DNA from 3 places in the Rhizobium sp. CB2179 genome. Region 3 is predicted to be linked to each of the others. Evidence: predicted binding sites of a transcription regulator. Region 3 holds the regulator's gene; each other region holds the start of a gene.
What was found. The regulator LexA, encoded in region 3, represses DNA repair genes until DNA is damaged. The targets are predictions, from matches to a motif close to TGTTCNNNNTGTGTTCNG.
Positions count from the first base shown of each region.

Region 1 (5,741 bases), 1.2 Mb from region 3:
CGGCGGCACCGTCGCCAAGGCCGATGTCGCCGCCGCCGTCGCGGCTGCCAAGAAGGAGGCTTGATCGATGGAATTTGCCTTTGACGCGACTTTCTTCGCCTTTGTCGGCCTCGTCCTCTTCCTGGCGCTGGTCGTTTATCTGAAGGTTCCGGGAATGATGGCACGGTCGCTCGATGACCGCGCCGATCAGATCCGCAACGAATTGGCCGAAGCCAAGCGTCTGCGCGAAGAGGCCCAGCACCTGCTCGCCGAATACCAGCGCAAGCGCAAGGAAGCGGAAGCCGAAGCGGCCCACATCGTTGCCGCCGCTGAGCGCGAAGCCGAAATGCTGACCGCCGAAGCGAAGAAGAAGACCGAAGAATTCGTCGCCAACCGCACGGCGCTGTCCGAGCAGAAAATCAAGCAGGCCGAGGTCGAGGCGATGAAGGCGGTGCGTTCCGCTGCTGTCGATCTCGCAATCGCGGCCGCTGAAACCGTGCTTGCCAAGCGGGCCGACACCAAAATCCAGTCCGAGCTCTTCGGCAATGCCGTCGGCCAGGTCAAGACCCGGCTGAACTGAGCGGTTTCGAAAAGATTTGAGAGGAGGCCGGGCATGTCCCGGCCTTTTCTCTTGTTGATTACTCGGTCTCGTGCCGGGTATCTGCCGCAGATAAACCGACTGCAGACGTTCGGGCAAACCCGCTGCGGTCCGCTGCTCTCACCCGGCGCCAGCCCCTCATCCGGCTGCCGCCACCTCTCCCCGCAGACGGGGAGAAGGGATATGCCGCGGCCTTCTCCGTCCCCCGCCTATCTCTCGCAGGGCACGTCCCCTCGCCCCGTTTACGGGGAGAGGGTTAGGGTGAGGGGCAGCCTTCGGCGTGAACCGGACAGCATTGGGACAAGCTCGGGCATATCCCGGTCTTTTGAATAACCTACTCGGAAAGCAGCTCGTCCGTCTCAGGAGCGCCCTCGGTCTTACGCAATGGCCTGAAGCTCATCCGGTGCAGCGAGCAGGGGCCGTGTCTCTCGATGCCGGCGCGGTGTTGCGCCGTGCCGTAGCCCACATGCGCGGCAAAGCCGTAATCCGGAAACACGCTGTGGGCCCGCGCCATCATTCGGTCACGCGTCACCTTGGCGACGATCGAGGCGGCGGCGATCGAGACCGAGCGGGCATCGCCCTTGACCACCGCCTGTCCGGGGCAATCGAGGCCGGGCGGCACGTCGAGCCCGTCGGTCAGCACGTAACTTGCCGGAATGGCGAGGCTGCAGATGGCCCGGCGCATGGCGTCGAGGCTTGCCTTGCGGATATCCGTCTCGTCGATGCGCGTCGAGCTGGAGGAGGCGATGGAGACGGTCGCAGTCGCCAGAATCTGCACGAACAGTTCCTCGCGCCGTTGCGCCGAAAGCTGCTTGGAATCGTTGAGACCCTCAGGGATGCGCCTCGGATCGAGAATAACGGCGGCCGCCACGACGGGTCCCGCCAGCGGCCCGCGGCCTGCCTCGTCGGCGCCGGCGACCGGCCAGTGGCCAGCCTTGCGGGCTTTGAGTTCCAGTCGGAAATCCGGCACGAGCGGAGCCGTGTCGAAAAGCAGGGGAGAATCGGGTGACGTGCGAGGTTTCATGCGGCTGAACCTCGCACGCCAACCCGATTGCCCGCAAGTCCCCGGATCAGGGCGGCGGCCGGGGACGCTCCGGCGGATGGTGGCGGTCAGGGCCATCCGCGGGAATTGCGCTCGGGCTCGAAAACAGGCGGTTTCTCGAGAGCCGATGCGCAAGCTCAAAAATCAAAGAAGCGACAGCTGCACGCCGCTGCCATCGGGCGGCACGAACAGATCGTCGCGCAGCGGCATGCTGCGGCGCGTCAGCTCGAAACGTCGGGCGGCCATTTCAAAGCGCCGGGCAATCTGCCAGGCATAGGGGCCGGCGCCCTTCATGCGCTTGCCGAATTCGGCATCGTAATCCTTACCGCCGCGCATCGAGCGCACCAGCGACATCACATGCCGGTAACGATCGGGGTAATGCTGCAGCAGCCAGTCGCGAAACAGCGGGCTGACCTCGAGTGGTAGCCTGAGGATGACGTAGCTCGCCTCGGCGGCTCCGGCAGCCTTGGCCGATTCGAGGATGCGCTCCAGTTCGTGGTCGTTCAACGCCGGGATGAGCGGGGCGGCCAGCACAGCCGTCTGGATGCCTGCTTCGGCAAGCGTGTGGATCGTCTCCAGCCGCCGCGGCGGCGTGGCGGCTCGCGGCTCCATCGTCCGGGCAAGCTTGCGATCCAGCGTGGTCACCGAGATGCCGACGCGCACCAGGTTTTTAGCTGCCATCTCCTGCAGAATGTCCAGATCACGCAGGATCATCGCCGACTTGGTGACGATCGATACCGGATGGTTCGCCTTGTTCAACACCTCGAGAATGCCACGCATGATGCGCCATTCCTTCTCGATCGGCTGATAGGGATCGGTATTGGTGCCGATCGCGATCACCCGCACCTTGTAGCCGGGCTTGGCGAGTTCCCGCTCCAGGAGTTTCGCCGCATCGGGCTTGGCAAACAGCTTCGTCTCGAAATCGAGCCCTGCAGAAAGCCCCATATAGGCGTGTGTCGGTCGGGCGAAACAATAGATGCAGCCGTGCTCGCAGCCGCGATAGGGATTGATCGAGCGGTCGAAGGGAATGTCCGGCGATTCGTTGCGGGTGATGGCCGTGCGCGGCTTCTCGACCTGCACTTCGGTCTTGAATGGCGGCAGCTCTTCCCACGTCTGCCAGCCATCGTCGACGGTTTCGCGTTGCTGCGCCTCGAACCGACCTGTCGGGTTCAGTCCCGCTCCACGTCCACGCCGCCGATCGACCTCGACTCTCAGACCGGAGGAAACGATCATCGCATCGGCAATATCTGCCGTATTGGCAGGCGCGAATGCGGCCTGCCCTGCCAGGGACTGCTCTCTCATCGGATTCTCCCGCGGCGAAAAGCCATCGCCCTCGTCCGTTTTGCTGATTAAATTCCTATCCGCAAAACGAGAACAATGCAAGAACAAAATGAGGAAAACGGTGCTGGCAAAAATTTGTGCGGCGCATTATAAATGGTCAATGTTGACGGTTGTTCTCGAATGTCAGGATCAGGAATCTGAGCTGGCACAGACTTTATCGGTATTGGTGGCAGGCGCGGTGGAGGGGCTGGTGAGCGATGTGGTCGTGCTCGATCACGGCTCGCGCGACGGCACCTCGCGGGTGGCCGACGCCGCCGGCTGCCGCTTCCATTCGCAGTGGGATATCAAGGACATCGTCCGCTCGGCGCGCGGCGAATGGCTGCTCTTCGTCGAGCCGGGCGCCAGACCCCAGGCCGGCTGGATCGATGAGATCGCTGAATATGTCGCGCTGAACAAATTGCCGGCGCGCTTCACCGCATCGCGTGCCTATAGGCGCCCTTTCTTCCAGCGTGTCGGCCGGGCCGTGCCGCCGCTGGAACTCGGCTTTCTCCTGCCGAGGAAGCAGGCGCTCGCTATCGCCAAAAGCGGGATGCGGCTTACCGAATTCGTCAAGGGCCAGAAGCCGCGCAAGCTCGCGAGCGAATTGATTCCGTCCTGGGTTGCCCGCGCTGCGCGATAGGTGCCACAACTCTCTCCATGAGCAAAAGATGGCGCCCAATAGGATTTCGCGCTATAATTCAACATGGCGCCGTCGAAGCGCCTCGCTTCGCAACGGAATGGCCATGGAATGCCGGTGAACGGCAGAACAGGTCAGCGAGAATCTCCTCTTCTGCCGGGCTCCCGGCGAAAGGAGGTGCGTCATGGCACGCGGTAGGATCTACGGCGTACGCAGTATGATCTACGGCCTCATAGCCGTCATATTGCCGACATTGGTGATCGCGCATCCGCATTCGGCTGCATCGCAGATGATGCGCAGTTGCGCAGGCCGACCCGAAATCGTCAATTTCCTGGACAAGAACTTCGCCGAAAAGCTCACGGCAGTCGGACTGATCAACGAGAACGCCATTCTTGAGGTCTATGCCGCCGAAAGCGGCACCTGGACCCTCATCGTCACGGACGTTCACGGCATAAGCTGCGTTCTGCTGTCGGGTGACAGCTGGGACACGATGCCCGTCCTGCCGGGCCTGGCCACATAGTGAATGCTCCTGGTGTGCCAGGGGCAACCATGCCCTACTTCGTCGCGCCGCGTTTCAGGTGCTCGTCCAGCCGCGGCATGATCTCGACGAAATTGCACGGCGCGCTGCGATAGTCGAGCTGTCCTTTCAGAATGCCGTCCCAGGCATCCCGGCAGGCGCCGGGCGAACCCGGCAGCACGAAGATAAAGGTGGCGTTGGCAACGCCCGCCGTGGCGCGCGACTGGATCGTCGCCGTGCCGATCTTCTCGTAGGAGATCCGGTGGAAAATGGCGGAAAAGCCGTCCATCCGCTTTTCGAACAAAGGCTCCAGCGCCTCTGGCGTCACGTCGCGGCCGGTAAAGCCGGTGCCGCCTGTGGTGATGACGACGTCTATGTCTTGGTTCTCAGTCCAGGCCTTCACCCGCGCGGCAATCTTTTCGCGATCATCGGGCACGATCCCCCGGTCGACCAGCCTGTGCCCCGCCTCCCTGATCCGCGCCGCCAGCGTGTCGCCTGATTTGTCCGTCTCCGGCGTGCGGGTATCCGAGATCGTCAAAACCGCAATGCCGACCGCGATGAAGGGTCGCTTTTCGTCCAGACCTGCCATCACGCGCCTCCCGAAACCGTTTCTGTCGCCTGGAAATACCAGTCAGGGCGCTTGTCGTGAAGAGCTGCCGCCGCACCTTCGGCAGCAGTCATGCTCGCAAAGATGCCGAAACAGGTGGCGCCGGAACCGGACATGCGGGTCAACAGGGCGCCGCGAGCCTGCAGCATCGCCGAGATCGCCGCAATCTCGGGCACGAGTTCGCGCGCCGGCGGCTCCAGGTCGTTGCGGGCAGCAGCAATCGCCGCGAGCCAGTCGGCAGCCTGAGACCCGCTCAAAGCCAGGCTCAGGGCCGGATTGTTCTTTGTCGCCAGCCGGCGGAAAACCTCAGGCGTCGCGACGCCCTTCAGCGGATTGGCAAGCACCATGGCAAAGGCCGGCAGATCAGGCACCGGTTCGATCTTTTCGCCGATGCCGCGGGCAATCAGCGGCCGGCTCTCCAGGCACATCGGCACGTCGGCGCCGAGCTTCAGAGCCAATGCTGCGAGCGTCTCCGCAGATAACGTCGTGCCCCAGAGCCGCATCAGCCCGCGCAGCGTCGCGGCCGCATCGGCCGAGCCGCCGCCGATGCCGGAGGCAACAGGCAGGTTCTTTTCCAAATGGATGCGGACGGGAAAGGCGAGGGGACCGACCACCTCACGCAGAAGGTCGCGGGCCTTCAGCACCAGGTTGGTGCCGCCGTCGCCGGCAAGCGTTTCGCCAAAACGGCCGGACAGGGTCAATGCGTCGGTCGGCGACCGCATGAAGTCCAGCCGATCGCCGTGACCTGCGAAGGTCACCAGCATATCGAGCAGATGATAGCCATCCGGCCGTTGGCCCGTCACATGCAGGGCGAGGTTGATTTTCGCGCGTGCTTCCTCGGAAAAGCTAGAGCATGATGCCGAAAAGTGTGAGCGGTTTTCGGACGACATCATGCTCTATTTCTTTGATCTCACGCCGGCCACGCCCTCATCAGGCATGGTCCGTCAGGATTTCTTGTCGACCGGCGGCGGGGTGACGGGCGCCGGATCCGGCTGCTTCTTGTCGGCCGCCTTGGCATCGTCACTGGCGGGAGGCAGGCCG
Region 1 is NZ_CM172781.1:556,927-562,667, forward strand. Features, by position in the region: gene AC244Q_RS02695 (F0F1 ATP synthase subunit B) at 1-64, shown strand, start outside; gene AC244Q_RS02700 (F0F1 ATP synthase subunit B) at 68-559, shown strand; gene rnhB (ribonuclease HII) at 912-1,601, opposite strand; gene AC244Q_RS02710 (PA0069 family radical SAM protein) at 1,764-2,921, opposite strand; gene AC244Q_RS02715 (glycosyltransferase family 2 protein) at 3,061-3,579, shown strand; gene AC244Q_RS02720 (hypothetical protein) at 3,761-4,096, shown strand; gene moaB (molybdenum cofactor biosynthesis protein B) at 4,131-4,682, opposite strand; gene AC244Q_RS02730 (4-(cytidine 5'-diphospho)-2-C-methyl-D-erythritol kinase) at 4,682-5,593, opposite strand; gene AC244Q_RS02735 (tetratricopeptide repeat protein) at 5,645-5,741, opposite strand, start outside.
Region 1: the regulator LexA is predicted to act here: its motif matches at 2,990-3,007, upstream of AC244Q_RS02710 (PA0069 family radical SAM protein).

Region 2 (5,741 bases), 1.2 Mb from region 3:
GATGTTCTCGGAGCCGATATAGTTCCCCTCCTGCGTCGCCGTCAGCAGCGGATGCAGCATCTTGATCGGCGCCTTGAACATCTCGACGAACTCGAGCACGCCCTGATTGGCGCGATTGAGGCCGCCAGAATAGCTGTAGGCATCGGGATCGTTTTGGGAATAAGTCTCCAGCTTGCGGATATCGACCTTGCCGACCAGCGACGAGATATCCTGATTGTTCTCGTCTCCAGGCTCGGTCTTGGCGATCGCAATTTGGCGCAACCGCGAAGGCTGTACTCTGACGACACGGAAGCGGGAAATATCGCCCCCAAAATCATCGAGCCGCTTCAGGCACCAAGGGCTCATCAGTCCGCTTAGGCGTCGCAGGGGAATGCCGTATTGCTCCTGCAGGAGCGATCCCATCGTGTCCGGGTCGAAGAGGTTGAGCGGACTTTCGAAAACGGGGCTGATCTCGTCACCCGCCTTCAGCACGTAGATCGGATGAAGCTCCATCAGCAGCTTCAGCCGCTCAGCCAGAGATGACTTGCCGCCGCCGACCGGGCCGAGCAGATAGAGGATCTGTTTGCGCTCCTCGAGCCCCTGCGCCGCGTGCCGGAAGAATGAAACGATTCGTTCGATTGTCTCTTCCATGCCGTGGAAGCCGACAAAGGCCGGATAAATCCGGATGGTCCGGTTCATGAATATCCGACCGAGGCGCGTGTCCCTGGCGGTGTCGACCATCTGCGGTTCGCCTATCGCGGCGAGCAGGCGCTCGGTCGCATTGGCATAGGCAAGCGGTTCTTTTTTACAAAGGTCGAGATAATCCGAGATCGACATATCGGTCTCGCGACGCGCATCATAACTGCGGGTGAACGCATCAAATACGGATTCGCTCAGCATGGGCCCTCCATTCAAGGTTAATGCCACAGGCTTCAGGTGTCCTTATAACCATCGAGATGGCCATGACGTTCCTGAGAATCAATAGTTTCGTCGGTTATTCCACGCTCACCGGCCGTTTCTAGCAATGCACGAAATTGTGCATCCACCGGTTCTTTAATTACTCTACGAAACTGTTGGTCAGTATAGTGGAGAAAGACGCCATCGCGGTATCAGCACATTTCACGACGTGACAGAAAGATGAAAAAGGTGTGCAATGTCGCCCGTGATTCGAGGTCTCGAAAATCAGCGGTCGGCAGGCGGAGAGCCAGCTTCGATCGGTGAATATCGATGTGCGACGGGCCATATGACGTTCGAAAACTTGGGATATTCTTAGAGAAATGGGCGCATGACGATCATGCGCCGGATATTGCGATCATCTCTCCGCAGGCCTCTCAGCCGTTGAACGCATCCTCGAGCGCGGCGACATCGATCTTGACCATGCCGAGCATCACTTCGGTCACGCGCCTGGCCCGCTCACGGTCGCTGTCGGCGATCATCTCCGAGAGTACACGCGGCACGATCTGCCAGGAAAGGCCCCAGCGGTCCTTCAGCCAGCCGCAGGCCTCCGGCGTGCCGCCATTGCCGCGGAAAGCATCCCATATCCGATCGATCTCGGCCTGGCTTTCCACGAGAATCGCGATCGAGAAGGAATGGTTGAAACTATCGAGCGGGCCGGCCTTCATGGCCAGGAAGGCCTGGTCAGCGAGCGTGAACTCGATCAGCTCGACGCTGCCGGGAGGCCCGCTCGGCGTTTCCGCCGGCAATATGGTGGTGCGGCCCATCCTGGAGTCCGGGATGACAGACACGTAGAATTCGACGGCTTCGCGGGCTTCCTCGGCGAACCAGAGATTTGAAACGATCTTCGGCATGAAACGGCCTCCTTGTTGACGGGTGTTGATCCGGACTGCTGTCCGATGACCCAAGGACGCCTCACCGGCGCCTGATCCGACAGGCCGCGATTGGAATTTTCAGCCCCGCCCGCCCGCATCGCGGCTACAGCCGGGCTCGGCGGCGGCATTACCGCCCGCAACATACCGCCTGGAATAGCGCCGGCTCGGGAATGAAAGCAGAACATCTTTTCTGGTCTTTCCTTCCCGAATCACTACATTACGCGCCATGAGCAATAGTTTCGACGATATGCCCTTCTTCGACGAAGAGCCGGGCGAGATGGCGCGCAAGCCGCAGCCGCCTGCCGCCCCCGCCGAAAGGGCGCCCGCCGCCGGTGGCGGCATCGCCGCCCGCGCCATGGCGGCTCGCGACGGCGGCAAGCGGCCGGATTACCTCGCCGGGCTGAACCCCGAGCAGACCGAAGCCGTCGAAACGCTGGAAGGCCCCGTCCTCGTGCTCGCCGGCGCCGGCACCGGCAAGACGCGCGTACTGACGACCCGCATCGCCCATATCCTCAACACCGGCCGCGCCTTCCCCTCGCAGATCCTCGCCGTCACCTTCACCAATAAGGCCGCCCGCGAGATGAAGGAGCGCATCGCGCTGCTCGTCGGCGGCGCCGTCGAAGGCATGCCGTGGCTCGGCACCTTCCATTCGATCGGCGTCAAACTTCTGCGCCGCCACGGCGAGCTTGTCGGCCTGCGCTCCGATTTCACCATTCTCGACACCGACGACGTCGTCCGCCTCATCAAGCAGCTCATTCAGGCCGAAGGTCTCGACGACAAGCGCTGGCCGGCCAAGCAGTTCGCCGGCATGGTCGATACCTGGAAGAACAAGGGCCTCGGCCCCGCCGACATCCCCGAGGGTGATGCCCGCGCCTTTGCCAACGGCCGTGGCCGCGATCTCTATTTTGCCTATCAGGCGCGCCTGACGACGCTGAACGCCTGCGACTTCGGCGACCTGCTGATGCATCCGATCGCGATCTTCCGCAAAAACCCGGATCTCCTGAAGGAATATCACGGCCGCTTCCGCTATATCCTCGTCGACGAGTACCAGGATACCAACACGGCCCAGTACATGTGGCTCAGGCTTCTCGCTCAGCGCCCTAAGGGCGAGCTGCAGAACGTCTGCTGCGTTGGCGACGACGATCAGTCGATCTATGGCTGGCGCGGCGCCGAGGTCGACAATATCCTGCGTTTCGAGAAGGATTTCCCCGGCGCCAAGGTCATCAAGCTCGAGCGCAACTATCGTTCGACCGAACATATCCTCGGGGCCGCCGCCCATCTGATCGCCCATAATGAAGGTCGCCTCGGCAAGACGCTGTTCACCGACCGCTCCGATCCGGACGACGCCAAGGTGCAGGTCCACGCCTCCTGGGACTCGGAGGAGGAAGCCCGCGCCATCGGCGAGGAGATCGAGCAACTCCAGCGGGGCAAGCATCTCTTGAACGACATGGCGATCCTCGTGCGCGCCTCCTTCCAGATGCGCGAATTCGAAGACCGCTTCGTCACCCTCGGCCTCAACTATCGCGTTATCGGCGGCCCGCGCTTCTACGAGCGCCTCGAGATCCGCGATGCCATGGCCTATTTCCGCCTCGTTGCGCAGTCGGCCGACGACCTCGCTTTCGAGCGCATCGTCAACACACCGAAGCGCGGCCTCGGCGATACGACGGTGCGCGCGCTGCACGACTATGCCCGTGCCCGCGATATCCCGATGCTTGCGGCAGCCGCCGACATCATCGAGACAGACGAGCTGAAGCCGAAGGCGCGAAAGGCGCTCTTCGACGTAATTCAATCTTTCCGCCGATGGCAGGAACTGCTTGAAAACACGCCGCATACCGAACTTGCCGAGCAGATTCTCGACGAGTCCGGCTATACCGACATGTGGAAGAACGACAAGAGCGCCGAAGCACCCGGCCGCCTCGAAAACCTCAAGGAACTGATCCGCTCGATGGAAAGCTTCGAGTCGATGCGCGGCTTCCTCGAACACGTCTCCCTGGTGATGGATGCCGAAACCAACGAGAACCTCGATGCCGTCTCGATCATGACGCTGCACTCGGCCAAGGGTCTCGAATTCGACACCGTCTTCCTTCCCGGCTGGGAGGAAGGACTCTTCCCGCACCAGCGCTCGCTGGATGAGAGCGGCCGCGCCGGCCTGGAGGAGGAACGCCGCCTCGCCTATGTCGGCATCACCCGCGCCAAGCACCGCTGCCACATCTGGTTCGTCTCCAACCGCCGCATCCACGGCCTCTGGCAATCGACCCTGCCCTCGCGTTTCCTCGATGAACTGCCGGAAACCCATGTCGAGGTCGCCGAAATGGAGCAAAGCTACGGCGGGTACGGCCGCGGCGGCTACGGCCAGTCCCGCTTCGACAAGGCCGAACCCTTCACCAATTCCTATTCCACGCCCGGCTGGAAACGCGCCCAGGCCAACAAGACCGACGCCACACGCGACAATTGGGGCACCCGCTCCGGCCACGCCGTCGAACGCATAGGTTACGGCGAAAGCGGCCCGAAGGGGCGCACGATCGAAGGTGAGCTGGTGGCGAAATCGACATCGTCGGAACCGTCGAGATTCACCCCCGGCGATCGCGTGTTCCACCTGAAATTCGGCAACGGCAACATCACCGGCATCGAGGGCAACAAGCTGACGATTGAGTTCGACCGGGCCGGACAGAAGCGGGTCTTGGACGGGTTCGTCGAGCGCGTCTGACCTCGCGTCAGTATGACGCGAAGTTTACCCGAGCATCCGCATCCTTCCGAGCCCGAGAATATCGTTGATCAGGGCAATGCCCATTCCCGCCGCGACGATTCCCAATCCGATCAGAAAGAGCCGGCGAGACCGGTCATATTTGGCGGCAAACAGGGAGTCCCGCGCCAGCAGATCGGCAAAGACTTTCACCTGGACGGCGATGCCCACGGTCAGGAACAGCATCGGCAGAATATCGATGCTGGTCCAGTCATTAGGATTGGAAACCCAGACACTGATGAAATTGAGCGAGAAACCAAGGATGATCCCGGCCGCCGTCAGCGACCCGTTGCGAAACGTCGCGTCGATCTTTTCGTCGAGATCCGGCTCTGGCATGGCTTCGCTTCCGTCTTGCTTCTGAGGGTAAGAAAGGCAGAAATCATCACCCGGAGCAAGGTCGACCTGAAGTCGCCCCTCGCGGAAAGCAGACGAAATGCCGCAGCCGCGCAAACCCGAGCACTCCGCCCATAGCTCCTCCACGTGCTCCATTACGGCAATTTCGGGCCAACACCGGCATGGATTTAATCGCGCCCAGACAAACCGACCGCCAAAAAAAGCCAATAAATCCAATGAAAAACTTTGGTAACCGAAAAGGTTAACGTGCGTTGCCTCACATCGTCAATCGCACTTCCGCCCTGTCAAAACGTCGCTTTGACGCCTTTCGCAAATCAGCTTAGCCCAGAGGCTGCCCGCCCATGAAAGGCGGGCTTCACGACGAACTTTTCAAAGGAGGTTCCAGTGACCAGTGTTTCATCTCTCGGCAGCACCTTAACTCAATATCAGTCTCCGCTTTCCAGTCTGGACAAGAATGGCGACGGCGTCATTTCGGCGGACGAGTTGGCCGCCGCCTCGCAGTCCTCGACTTCGGCCACGGCGTCGACCGACAGCGACGACAGCAGCACCGATATCGTCAAGAAGATTACCGCCGACATCCTGTCGCTGATGCTGTCCATGCAGAAGACCGACGGCAGTGACGATCAGGGCGACGGCGGCGATCAGAGCGAGGGCGCTTCCAAGGGTGTCTTCGCCGCAATGGATACGAATGGCGACGGCAAGTTGACCGAGTCTGAATTTCTTGCCGCCGATCCGAACAGCATCAAGACTTCAGGCGACAGCGATCCGCTCCTGACCAAAGTGCTGAGCGACATGCAGACGGCCCTTCAGGCCTACCGCAATACCTACGGCGCTTC
Region 2 is NZ_CM172781.1:2,929,646-2,935,386, forward strand. Features, by position in the region: gene AC244Q_RS14720 (PrkA family serine protein kinase) at 1-879, opposite strand, end outside; gene AC244Q_RS14725 (VOC family protein) at 1,311-1,787, opposite strand; gene AC244Q_RS14730 (ATP-dependent helicase) at 2,035-4,515, shown strand; gene AC244Q_RS14735 (hypothetical protein) at 4,540-4,887, opposite strand; gene AC244Q_RS14740 (EF-hand domain-containing protein) at 5,290-5,741, shown strand, end outside.
Region 2: the regulator LexA is predicted to act here: its motif matches at 1,975-1,992, upstream of AC244Q_RS14730 (ATP-dependent helicase).

Region 3 (5,741 bases):
TCGATGTTCGGATAGAGCTTCTTCTCGATGAAATATTCGTCGGTGAGCGCGATGCGCTCCAGCTCCATCGCCACTTCGAGCAACGGATCGTCCTTGATGCCGAGTTCGCCGAGCACTTCATGCGTCGTCTTCTGCATGATCTTGGCGCGCGGATCGTAGTTCTTGTAGACCCGGTGACCGAAGCCCATCAGGCGGAACGGATCATTCTTGTCCTTGGCGCGGGCGACATATTCCGGAATGCGGTCGACCGTGCCGATTTCCGTCAGCATGTTGAGGGCTGCTTCGTTAGCACCGCCGTGAGCGGGCCCCCAGAGGCAAGCAATGCCGGCGGCGATGCAGGCGAACGGGTTGGCACCCGATGAACCGGCGAGACGGACGGTCGAGGTCGAGGCGTTCTGCTCATGATCGGCATGCAGGATGAAGATGCGGTCCATGGCGCGGGAAAGCACCGGATTGACCACATATTCCTCGCAGGGCACAGCAAAGCACATGCGCAGGAAGTTCGAGGCATAGTCGAGGTCGTTCTTCGGATAAACGAAGGGTTGGCCGATATGGTATTTGTAGGCCATCGCGGCAAGCGTCGGCATCTTGGCGATCATGCGCAGGCTGGCGACCATGCGCTGGTGCGGATCGGTGATGTCGGTGGAGTCGTGATAGAAGGCCGACAGTGCGCCGACGCAGCCGCACATGACGGCCATCGGATGCGCATCGCGGCGGAAGCCGGTGAAGAAGCGGCTCATCTGCTCGTGCACCATGGTGTGGTGCGTAACTCGGTAATCGAAATCCTTCTTCTGCACGGTGGTGGGCAGTTCGCCGTAAAGCAGGAGATAGCAGACTTCGAGGAAGTCGCCATGCTCGGCGAGCTGCTCGATCGGATAGCCACGATGCAGCAGGACACCTTCGTCGCCGTCGATGTAGGTGATTTTCGATTCACAGGATGCGGTCGAGGTAAAACCCGGATCGTAGGTGAAGGAAGCGGTGTTCTTGTAGAGGGCACCGATATCGATGACGCTCGGGCCGATCGTGCCGCTTTTGACAGCAAGGTCGACAGACTTGTCACCGATTTTTATTGTAGCGCTTTGATCCGTCATGCTGATCCTCCGAAATGGCGGTGGCGCCATAAAAGCGCCATAGGGGTTAAGCGTCCTCACCGATAGCTATATGATCGCGAAGCTAATGCCAAGTTACTGTGATGGCATTTTGTGCAATGCGGTATCACCTTTTAGGCACTGCAGCGATGAGCCACACGCATATCGGAAGCCGATGATTCGACTGGTCTTTTGGGGCTCGCGATTTTGCCTCATATTTCAATCGATTATGCTTGCCGGATTTGATTGAAGGTTGCATTCTGACTGCCTTCGCAGCCGGGCTTGGGCGGTTCATGCAGGAGTTGACGTCAGTCGAATTGCGGCCGGAAACAGGCGAAGGCCTTGCCGGCTCCTCCAATTTTTCACCACCAGTCGTGGTGACGCGACCGGCAAGGACGCAGTCGGCAATACCATTGCGCCACCGGCTGCCGGCCGCAGCCTCGCACTTGCTGCGTGCCGGCATGCGCATGCTGGGCGAGGAGACGGACCATGGCCGCCTGCTGCTGTTCTCGCCGGTCTTCCTCGGCGCCGGGTCAGCCATCTGGTTTCTCGCGGCTTCGGATTTTCCGCACACTGCATCGCTGCTCTGCCTGTTGGTGCTGACCGTCGCAGTTCTCATCGCCAGCCGCAACCGGGCGGCATTGCGGGCAGCGCTGCTGGCGCTTTCGCTCGTGGCTTGCGGCATAGTCTCGGCGCAGTTCGAAAGCTGGCGGGCTTCGACCGTGATCCTCGATTCATCAGTGACGACGACGGTGACCGGCCGCGTCGAGCGGCGCGAAGGCGATGGTCGCGGCCGGTGGCGCTACATTCTTGCCGTCACCGGCACTGAAGCGCCTCAGGTCAAGCGGCCGCCGGAACGCATCACCGCCATCGCCCGCGGTGCGGACGCAGCCTTCGAGATCGGCGATATCATCACCGGCAGGGCGCGGCTGACGCCGCCGGCGGGCCCAGCACTTCCCGAGCTCAACGACTTCTCCTTCAGTGCCTATTTCGACGGCATCGGCGCCAACGGCTTCTTCTACGGTGCGCCGACGAAGGTCGATGCGCAGGCAGGTCCGCAGGCTGCAAGATCGGCGGTGGAAGCGCTGCTCGAAGGGCTCTACCGGCTGCGCAGCGGCATTGGCGACCGAATAAGGTCGATCCTGCCCGGCGATACCGGCGCTTTTGCCGCCGCACTGGTGACGGACGAGCGGCGCGCCATCTCGGATGCGACGACGGAGGCACTACGCCAGTCCGGTCTGGCTCATATCATCGCCATCTCCGGTCTCAACATGGCGCTGTCGGCCGGCATCTTCTTCGTCGGCTTTCGGATGCTGCTCAGCATCTTTCCCGGTATCGCTGAGGCCTACCCGACGAAGAAGATCGCTGCCGCCGGCGCGCTCATCGCCGTTACTGCCTATTTCCTGATTTCGGGCTTTGCGGTCTCTGCCGAGCGCGCTTTCATCATGATGGCCATCATGTTGATTGCCGTCTTCTTCGACCGGCCGTCGATCAGCCTGCGCAATGTCGCGCTTTCCGCCCTCGTCATCATCCTCATTTCACCGTCCGAGGTCTTAGGTCCGAGCTTCCAGATGTCCTTTGCCGCCACATTGGCGCTGGTCTCGGGCTATCAGCTGTGGAAGGACCGGCGCATCCGCGAAAACGCCTTTCTGAAGCTGCCGATCATCAGGCCCTTCGTTACTGTTGCGGGCTTCTTCGGCGGCGTCTTCCTGACCTCGCTGATCGGTGGTTTTTCCACCGCGTTGTTTTCGATCGAGCATTTTCATCGCCTGACCGCCTATGGCCTGCCGGCAAACCTCGCGACAATGCCGATCATCTCCTTCATCATCATGCCGGCCGGCTTGCTGGCGATGCTACTCATGCCTTTCGGTCTGGATGTTTGGGCTTGGAAGGTCGTCGGATTCGGCCTCGATCTGGTGATCGCGGTCGCAAAGACGGTGTCCGGCTGGGATGGCAATATCGACGTCGGCCGCTTGCCCGCCTGGTATTTCGCGATAGCCGTCGCAGGCTTTCTGCTGCTGACGCTGCTCCGCACCCGGCTGCGCCATATCGGCACATCAATCATCGCGGTCGCAACGCTCATCCTGTTGCTTCTACCGGTTCCCCGGCCGCCGGATCTGGTGATTTCGGAGGATGGCAGTCTCGTCGCGGTGGTCGAAGCGGCAGCAATGGCTTCCAACCGTGAAAGACCACCGGATTTCATCTTCGACCAGTGGCAGAGAGCCCTGGTCCTGCCGAGACATGATCCGCCGAAGATGCTGGATGGTCCTGCTATCCCGCAGGTAGGAGAAGACCGCCGCGTCAAGCTTTCCCGCGATCAGCAGAACGAAGCGAGGACAGCGATGCGGGCGGCCGCAGCGGCCGGTGAAGCAAACCGCTTTTCCTGCGTCAAGAGGGCCTGGTGCGCATCAAGGCTTGGCAATGGTCGTGTGGTTGCTGTCATCGACAATGCCGCCTATCTCGGCCCGGCATGCGACGCGGCCGATATCATCGTGACGTCGGTCCGCCTGCGTTTCAACAGCTGCCGCTCAGGTGCGACGCTCTTCACCGGCGAGACGCTGCGCAGGACCGGATCCATCGAGTTGCGCTTCGCGGACGCCGGCCTGGAGGTGGCAACCGCATTTGACGCATTGTCGCGACCATGGATGCGCCATCGCGCCTTTGACTGGCGCAGCAACAGCTTTACCGAATCCGGCCTAACCGATGTCAGTGATAGCGGCGAATGAGGCCGACGAGTTTGCCCTGCACCTTAACACGGTCTGGTCCGAAAATCCGGGTCTCGTAAGCCGGGTTGGCCGCTTCCAGTGCGATCGAGGCGCCCTTGCGGCGGAAGCGCTTGAGTGTCGCTTCTTCGTCATCGACGAGTGCAACAACAATGTCGCCAGGACTTGCGGTGCTGCCATTGCGGATGATCACGGTGTCGCCGTCGAAGATGCCGGCGTCGATCATCGAATCGCCCTTGACCTCCAGGGCATAATGTTCACCGGAACCGAGCATGTCGGCCGGAACGGCGATGTCGTGGGTGTTGTTCTGGATCGCCGAGATCGGCACACCGGCGGCGATTCTGCCCATGACCGGCACGGAAACCGAGTTGCCGTTGTCGGCGACGGGTTTTGCGGGAGCAGGGGCGGCGACCGGCTGAGGTTTGCCCAGGCTGCCTTCGATGACGCTCGGCGAAAAGCCGCGCCGCGGCTGGATGCTGGGGCTGTAGGCCTCCGGAAGCTTGATGACCTCGAGCGCACGGGCGCGGTTCGGTAGGCGGCGAATGAAGCCTCGCTCCTCGAGCGCTGTAATCAGGCGATGAATCCCGGACTTCGAGGCGAGGTCCAGAGCATCCTTCATTTCGTCGAAAGATGGCGGAACGCCGGATTCCTTCATGCGCTCATGAATGAAAAGGAGAAGCTCCTGTTGTTTGCGCGTGAGCATCGACGTTGTGACCTCGTGATTGAAACAAATCCAGAACAGACACTATATGTTCCATATGTGTTCCGCAAGTAGCTAAATTTCCGTAAAACTTGGCGCCAACTCGTTGAGATTTTTATTTTCATTCGCCGGATTGGCACAGAAGTCTTGCGTTGAGGGAAGCGCTGTCGCACATCTCTTGCCGTGTCAGGGAGGGATATCATGAACGAGCACTCCGCCAAACCGCACCCGCTGGATCATGTCGTGCTGCCGGTCGTCAATATCGATCTGGCGCGCGAGAGGCTCGGCAAGCTCGGCTTCACCGTTGCCCCCGATGCGCGCCATCCCTTCGGAACGGAGAATGCCTGCGTCTTCTTTGCTGACAAGACCTATCTGGAGCCGCTCGGGATTGCGAGCGTCGAGGAGAGCGAGGCGTCGGCGCGCCAAGGCAATGTCTTCACCGCCCGCAATCAGGCTTTCCGCTTCCGCTGCGGCGCGGAGGGGCTTTCGGGGCTGGCTTTTGGCAGCAAGGATGCCGGCATCGATCATCAGAATTTCGTCGGTAACGGATCGAGCGCCGGCGAGATGCTGCAGTTCACCCGGCCGATGACGATGCCGGACGGTTCTGAGACGATTGCCGGCTTCAAGCTGGCTTTTGCCGGCGATCTGCGCGCGCCTGATCTCCTGCTATTTACCGTCGAGCGCGTCAATCCGCTGCCGGCCGACCGCGCCGTGCTGGAGACGCATGCCAATGGCGTCACCGGCATAGTCGAGATAGCGCTTTGCGCGCCTGATGCTGCCGCCTTCGCTGCCTTCGTCAGCCTCGCCGTGGTGCAATCGGCAGTCGAGAAAACCGGTTTCGGCGTCAATATCCCGGCGTCGAATGCCAAAATCAGCCTGATGACGGCGGAAGGGTTGGAGGCCTATTTCGACATCGTCGGCTCATCCGCAGATCGTGGCCTGCGCGGCCGGGCAATCCTCTTCGCTGTCGCCGATCTTGCCGTGACAGAAGCGCATTTGGCTGCTAACGGGGTGACATACGCGCGCAAGAACAATCGCATTCTGGTGAAGCCCGCGCCCGGGCAGGGCACGCTCTTCGCCTTCGAGGAAACACGATGAGCACTGATACGAATTCCGAAGTCAGGATCGGCGAAGGCCAAGGCCAGGTCAGCTTTTCCAATACCGGCCGCCTGTCGCTGATTGCCGGTCCCTGCCAGATGGAGAGCCGCGACCACGCCTTCATGGTCGCCG
Region 3 is NZ_CM172781.1:1,736,642-1,742,382, forward strand. Features, by position in the region: gene gltA (citrate synthase) at 1-1,091, opposite strand, end outside; gene AC244Q_RS08775 (ComEC/Rec2 family competence protein) at 1,382-3,814, shown strand; gene lexA (transcriptional repressor LexA) at 3,795-4,514, opposite strand; gene AC244Q_RS08785 (VOC family protein) at 4,713-5,609, shown strand; gene kdsA (3-deoxy-8-phosphooctulonate synthase) at 5,606-5,741, shown strand, end outside.